Linked DNA regions of Filimonas lacunae. The protein of the gene in region 2 binds, or shares a complex with, the protein of the main gene of each other region. Links are inferred from orthologs where the notes say so. Each region holds a gene or a part of one and is shown on either strand. Other genes may lie near its edges.

Region 1 (4,156 bases), 5.3 Mb from region 2 along the record:
TCTGCCGGTACGCGTACAGTATCTTTTTTACTCAAAGTAAAAACTGCCATAGGCCGGCTTTGGCCTGTGCTATCGGCCCGGTAATGAATAGTGGCCGGGTAAAATTCGCCATCAAAGTAATCTGGTTGACGCGAAAACAGGATATACAAACTAAAACAAACGAAATACAATACAGCTACTAACTTATACACGGTTAATCAAATAAAAAAAGTCAAAAAGAAACCTGCAATACAGATAGCTTTTTGACTTTGCCTTACAGCATTATGAATGGAATTAATTACTTAAACTTCTAAAATCTACTGGCACCAGCTTACTCACCCCTGGTTCCTGCATGGTTACACCGTAAATAACGTCTACTGCACTCATGGTCATTTTATTGTGGGTTACAATAATAAACTGTGAGTTTTCGCTAAACTTCTGAATCATTTGGGTAAACTTACCTACGTTGGCATCATCCAGTGGCGCATCCACCTCATCCAGGATACAGAAGGGCGCTGGCTTAATCAGGTAAATAGCAAACAATAAAGCTGTTGCGGTTAGTGTTTTTTCACCACCACTTAACTGGGTAATGGAAGAAGGCCTTTTGCCTTTGGGCTTGGCTACGATATCAATACCGGTTTCTGCAAGGTTTTCCGGGTTTTCCAGTACCATGTCGGCAGTATCTTCTTCTGTAAATAACGCTTTAAATACCTTCTGGAAGTTGTCGCGCACCTGGTTAAAGGTATCCAGGAACTGCTGGTTGGCAGTGGCTTCCACTTCCTGTATGGTTTGCAACAGGCTGTCTTTGGCGCTTACCAGGTCGTTCTTTTGTTCCAGAATGAACTCATAACGCTTTTTCATTTCCTGGAATGCTTCAATAGCCGTAGGGTTCACCTCACCAATGTTCTCCATCCGCTTTTTCATCCTGTCAGAGGATGCTTGCAGGTCTTCCAGTGGCGTATCCGTCATACGGGGCTGGTCCAGAATTTCGTCCAGGTCAATTTTAAACTCAACGTGCAAGCGCTCTTTCATGCCCGACAATTGCAATTTCAGTTCATTCAGCTTGTCTTTAATTTCAGACAGCAAATGATCTATCATTTCCTTGCTCTTGCTCTTCATACGCAACTCGCTTTCTTTTTCCTGAAGCTGGTTACGCATATTATAATAAGCCTGATCCGTCTCGTTCAGCTTTCTTTCTTCTTCTTCTTTCTTACGCAACAAATCCAGCAACAATGCTTCGCTTTCTTTCAATGCATCATCGCTTTCCTGTATGTTGGCGCTGGCATCGGACAATTGGGAAGTGTTACTTTGTATTTGCTGATGCAGATCGTTCAGCTGGTTTTCTTTAAACACCAACTCCTGCTTCAATGCACCTATTTTACTTTGCTGGCGGGTTAACTGCAGGTTGCTTTCGTTATACTGGGCCGACGCAAAATTGTATTCCTGCTCTGCCTGGTAGTAATCCTGCTCCACTGCCTTCATCGAATCGCCCGTGTTACGTAACTGCTCGTTCAGATTGCCCAACACTTCGCGTGTTTCGGCAATGGCATCCTGCTCGTCCTGCAGGCGCACATCATTATCTTCCAGGCGCTGCTGCGAGTTTTGCTGGGCAGCCTGTAAGTTTTCTATCTTGTTTTTAGCAGCAAACAACTGGTTGGTTAACTGGTTAATCTCCGTTTCTGTTTGCCTGATAGCATGCTCTTTCAGTTGCTCGTTAAAAGCAATTACCTCGTTATGGCGTGCTTGTATATCTGCTTTTAGCTGATTTACTACTGCTTCCTGCGCCACTATTTCTTCATACAGCTTCTCCAGGTTTTTAGCGCGGCCAATTTTTTTACCTTCAAACAGGCCTACGCTACCACCGGTAAGCGTGTATTTTCCTTTTACGTATTTACCCGTTTTTTCCAGCACCACCGCACCATTGCTGTTTTGCAAGGCTTCGTCGCTTTCTGCAATGTATACGTTCCCCAGCAGGTATTCTGCCAGTTTACGATATTGTGCATCCACCTCTATCACATCCATCGCACGGATGGTTTGTGCAGGTTGCTGGGTTTGCACCTGCACATCGGCAAACTGCTCCAGCATAAAAAAGTTTGCCTTCCCTTTTTTATGGGTATCCAGCAGGTGAATAGCTTGTAAACCTTCCTGCAGGTTGTTTACCACATAATAGCTCAGGTAAGGTTCCAGCACATTTTCAACAGCGGCCCGAAACTCTTCCTTTACATATATAATATCTGATAAAATAGGGGCTGTATGGTTCCACTCCTTGTTATTGTGTAAAAACTTAACGCTCTCCGGATAACCTTCCATCGAGTCAATCAGGCTTTTTAACAGGTCGTGTTCGTTACGCTTTTTATCCAGTGTGCGGGTTTCTTCTGCCAGTTTAGAACGCAGTTGCTCCAACTGTGCCTGGGTAGCCACAATCTGTTCTTTGGTTCTTTCGTGTTGTTCCTGTAACTGTTGTAAATCAACACGTTTATCCTCCAGCGTTTCTTCCTTTTCTTTCAATTCTTCTTCCATCTGCCTTATCTGCAACGAACGGTTATGTTGTTCGTCGTTGATTTGCACATGTGAACGTTGCAGGTTTTGGATAGAAGTATCGGCAATAGCCACCTTCTTCTCTGCATCGAACTGATTACGCTGAATTTGCTGGTATTGGCTGCGTAAAGAATCTACCCCGCTCCGTTTTTCATCAAACAGGCGGCGTTTATCTTCAATATCCAGTTTAGAAGTTTCTACCTTGTCCTGTATGTCGGCCAGGCGGCTGTCTTCTTCCCCTACCTGTATTTGTGTATACTGAATAGAGTCTTCTATCGTTTTTAACTGGCCTTCTGCTTTTTGTAAAAAGTCTTTTAAGCTGTTTTCCTTTTCACGCAGGTATTGCAGTTTCTGCGAAGCCAGGTTCTTTTCGTTTTCCTTGGTGCGCAGTTGTTGCAGCAATTCGTTAAACTCGTATTGCTGGCTTTGTAAAGCGCGTTCTTTTTCAATAAAGCCAACTTTTTCCTGTTCAATAGCAGCCTCTTCCGTTGCTATTTCAGCATCCAGCCTTATTTTTTTATCGGTTTCCAGATCCTGCTGTTCGTTCAGCTCGCGGTAAGTGACATTAAACCCTTCCAGCGCTGCCTTCGCCAGCTCTATGGCTATCTCTTTATAATCTTTCTTAATCTCGTAATACTTCTCTGCCTTCTTTGCCTGGTTTTCCAGCGTTTTCAGCTGGTTGTTGATTTCAAATAACAGGTCTTCAATACGGTTTAAGTCCTGCTCGGTAGCATCCAGCTTAGATTTGGCTTCTTTCTTACGGGTTTTATAAATGGTAATACCCGCTGCCTGCTCCAGCATGCGGCGGCGGCTGTTTTCCTTGTCTTTAATAATATCATCCACCATCCCCAGCTCAATAATCGCATAGCTGTCTGTACTCACCCCGGTATCCATAAACAGGTTATGAATATCCTTCATCCTGCAGGCTACATCGTTAAGACGGTATTCGCTATCTCCATTTTTATAAAAGCGGCGGGTAATGGTTACGGTGCTAAATTCTGTGGGCAACAGATTTTTCGTGTTCTCAAATGTTAAGCTTACTTCGGCTAAACCGCTGGGGCTACGCGTTTTACTTCCGTTAAAAACCAATGCTTCCAGGTTTTCACTACGCAGCGCACTAATCTTCTGCTCGCCAATTACCCAACGAATAGAGTCAATAATATTGCTTTTACCGCAGCCGTTAGGACCAATAATACCAGTAATCCCCTCATCGAAGTTTACTACGGTTTTATCAGCAAAGCTTTTGAAACCCTTAATTTCTAATTGTTTTAATCTCACTTCTCGCCCATTTAGCAACTGCGAACTTAAGGGAAAAAGGGAAAAAAAGACGTTTTATTTATATAGTTGCATTCACCCTCCTGTCAATCAGACAGTTTACCTCTTATTACCCCTGTAACAGGGTCAAAGACCACTAACCATGTGTTCGTTTTCAATGAAATTGGGCTAAAGTGTGATTTTTAACTCCTGCCCACCCTATTTTTGCGCCCTGATAAATTTATCTTTTATAACATACCATTATGAGACGAGTTGTTGTAACCGGCTTAGGTGCATTGACACCTATTGGAAATAATGTGAACGATTTTTGGAATTCTCTTGTAAACGGCGTTAGTGGTGCGGCCCCTATTACTAAATTCGATGC
Region 2 (3,061 bases):
GAAAGCTTATACCGCTCCTCAGCCACCCAAATACCAGGATGTGTTTGGCCACACGATGATTGAACTGGCGGAAAAGAACGATAAAATAATGGGGGTAACCCCGGCTATGCCAAGCGGCAGCTCGTTAAAGTTCATGATGGAACAAATGCCCAACCGTGCTTTTGACGTAGGCATTTGCGAACAGCATGCAGGTACGGTAAGTGCCGGTCTGGCTACCCAGGGTATGCGCGTGTTCTGCAACATCTACTCGTCGTTTATGCAACGCGCCTACGACCAGGTAGTGCATGACATTGCTATTCAAAAACTGCCGGTGGTACTTTGTTTAGACCGTGCAGGTTTGGTAGGTGAAGATGGTCCAACCCACCATGGCGCATACGATATTCCTTATTTCCGTTGTATTCCTAATATGGTTATCAGCGCTCCTATGAACGAGCAGGAACTACGTAACCTGATGTATACTGCGCAGTTGGAAAGCAACCAGTCGCCTTTTGTTATCCGCTATCCACGTGGCGAAGGTGTGATGCCTGAATGGCGTACTCCGTTTGAGGAAATTACCATAGGCAAAGGCCGCAAAATCAAAGACGGTAAAGAAGTGGCTATCCTCAGTTTTGGTCATCCTGGTAATTTTGCCACTACCGCTATTCGTGAACTGCGTACCGAAGGCATAGATCCGGCTCATTACGATATGCGCTTTGTTAAGCCTATTGATGAAGAGCTCCTGCACGAAGTGTTCAGCAAATACAAACACGTGATTACGGTAGAAGATGGCACTATAGTAGGTGGTTTTGGCAGTGCTGTTGTAGAGTTTATGGCAAAGCACCGTTACCAGGCCAGTGTTACTATTTTAGGTATTCCTGACCGTATTGTAGAACATGGCACTTTAAAAGAACTGTACCGCGAGTGTGAATATGATGCTATTGCTATTGCTGCTGCTGTACGCAGCGCCGTAAAGGCAACCGGCACTTCTGTAAGCACTGCCGTAAACGGATCTGGCGAATTAACCATAGCAGGATAACTGCTTTGGTTTGTAAATACTAAAAAGCCCGCTTTGGTAATTCCGAAGCGGGCTTTTCTATGTAAATAAGGTGATTAGTTTAATCTTGGACCGTGGTTCAGGGCCGAAACAGGACCAACACCACCATTATCATCGGGTTGCGCAAAAAGACCACTGAAATCTTCTTCTTTACGCTCGTTGTTCCATTCCAGCACAAAGTTGTTTTTGCCTTCGCCAATCATAATAGCCATATAGTTCAGCTGAACCAGCTCTAACAAAGAGAGAAACAGGAATATCGCGTGTACCTTGTCTTCTACAATGTCAAATATTTTCTCAAAGGCAACCGTTTTTTCCTTTTTCACTAACCCCAACATATGTGTACGACTGCTTTCCATGGTATAGTTATACTTTACCACCGTATGCACCGGCTTGTTGGTTTTGGTTTGCATACGGGACAGCACCTTTTCGTAGGTTTTCATCAGCTTAAACAGGGTAACGGTTTGTATTTCCGAACCTTCCGAAGCTTCTTCCCCAATGGATGCTATTTCCTTTTGCAGGTTACCACGCTTCATCATCAGCATACGCATAGCTTCCAACTCCACCATTTCAGCTGCCGCCTGCTTAAAGCGCTTGTATTCCAATATTTTATCTACCAGTTCCTGGCGAGGATCAATTTCGTTGCCTTGTGCGTCAATCTCCTTACGGGGCAGCAGCAGCTTGGCTTTAATACGCATTAAGGTAGAAACGAACAGGATAAACTCACTGCTCAGTTCAATGTTCAGTTTTTCCTGGGAATGGATATAGGCCAGGAAATCCTGTATAATACGGTTGATGGGAATATTGTAGATATCCAGCTCGTCACGCTCAATGAAGAACAATAACAGGTCAAACGGACCTTCAAATTGTGGTAGCTTAATCTGGTAGTTAACTGCTGTTTGCACTATTCCTCCCTTTTTTATAACTGATTCAATCTGACATCGATACGGCCAATAAGCGAATTAACCAAGGTGTCTGTAGCAAATGTAGGGATGCAGTTAAGCCATTCCAATTGAAGTAAATCACACCTTACCCACATATGAATAAGGTGTGGACAACTTTCTGAATAACTTGTGAAAATAGGTGCTATTTTTTTAATCCGTCCCTTATCTCCATCAACAGCTTTTCAGTGGTAGTTGGCTCAGGAGGCGCTGTAGGCTTAGCTTCCTCTTTGGCCTTCAATCTGTTAATGCCTTTTACCATCAGGAAAATTATTAACGCCAGTAAAACGAAATTGATCAAAACTGTTAGAAAGTTCCCATATGCAAAGATCACAGTATCAGCTACTTTACGGGCATCTTCCAAACTTGTTCCCTCCGGAACGGCTCCTCTTAGCACTACATACATCTTGCTAAAGTCGGGCTTGCCTATAATAGCCGCTACAATAGGCATAATCAGGTCGTTCACCACACTGTCCACAATCTTTCCAAAAGCCGCACCGATAATAACACCCACTGCCAGGTCAACTACGTTGCCCTTCATGGCAAACTGCTTAAACTCCTTTACAAAACTCATACGCTTACATTTTTATTGTGATAGATACGGATTACTATGCTTTTTTCAACCCCGGATAGCGCATTTTTAATGCACTCAGGGCATCTTTCAGCTTTTTAGCAACAATATACTCTTTATACCAGTTTTGATCGGCGGGCACTATTGTCCAGGGTATTTTGTTACATTCTTCAAAACAATCTTCATATACCTTCCTGTATTCTGGCCACAACTTCGCTTCCGCAAAATCGCTTTCGTTGTACTTCCATTGCTTGGTTTTGTCGTCCAGGCGCTCGTTCAGGCGTAGTGATTGCTCTTTTTCCGAAATATGCAGGTAAAACTTCAAAATGGTGGTGTTATTATGTTCTGCCAGCAACCACTCAAAATCGTTAATAGCCCGCATGCGCTTATAGGCCGTTTCTTTATCACACAGGTTATGCACCCGCGTAACCAGTATGTCTTCATAATGACTTCTGTTAAACAACTGTATCATGCCCTTTGCCGGGGCATTCTTGTGAATGCGCCACAAAAAGTCATGTC

What was found. The genes of interacting proteins can lie anywhere in the genome.
Region 1: the proteins of FLA_RS24425 (region 2) and smc are in contact, whole or in part, in a crystal structure (PDB 3ZGX), measured with the Bacillus subtilis proteins. The link is inferred for Filimonas lacunae from one-to-one orthologs.

The regions. Positions count from the first base shown.
Region 1 is NZ_AP017422.1:922,731-926,886, reverse strand. What follows is about bases 74-4,156. They hold smc (chromosome segregation protein SMC), read right to left. Parts: upstream 3,796-4,156; coding sequence 274-3,795; downstream 74-273. Other genes in these bases: fabF (beta-ketoacyl-ACP synthase II), read left to right, coding at 4,035-4,156; FLA_RS03900 (hypothetical protein), read right to left, coding at 74-191. Outside these bases: more of FLA_RS03900, read right to left, coding at 1-73. UniProt on the Bacillus subtilis protein: Required for chromosome condensation and partitioning.
Region 2 is NZ_AP017422.1:6,232,536-6,235,596, forward strand. Bases 13-3,000 are described here. They hold FLA_RS24425 (segregation and condensation protein A), read right to left. Parts: upstream 1,936-3,000; coding sequence 1,090-1,935; downstream 13-1,089. Other genes in these bases: dxs (1-deoxy-D-xylulose-5-phosphate synthase), read left to right, coding at 13-1,015; mscL (large conductance mechanosensitive channel protein MscL), read right to left, coding at 2,117-2,545; FLA_RS24435 (PPK2 family polyphosphate kinase), read right to left, coding at 2,580-3,000. Also shown: more of dxs, read left to right, coding at 1-12; more of FLA_RS24435, read right to left, coding at 3,001-3,061. UniProt on the Bacillus subtilis protein: Participates in chromosomal partition during cell division. May act via the formation of a condensin-like complex containing Smc and ScpB that pull DNA away from mid-cell into both cell halves.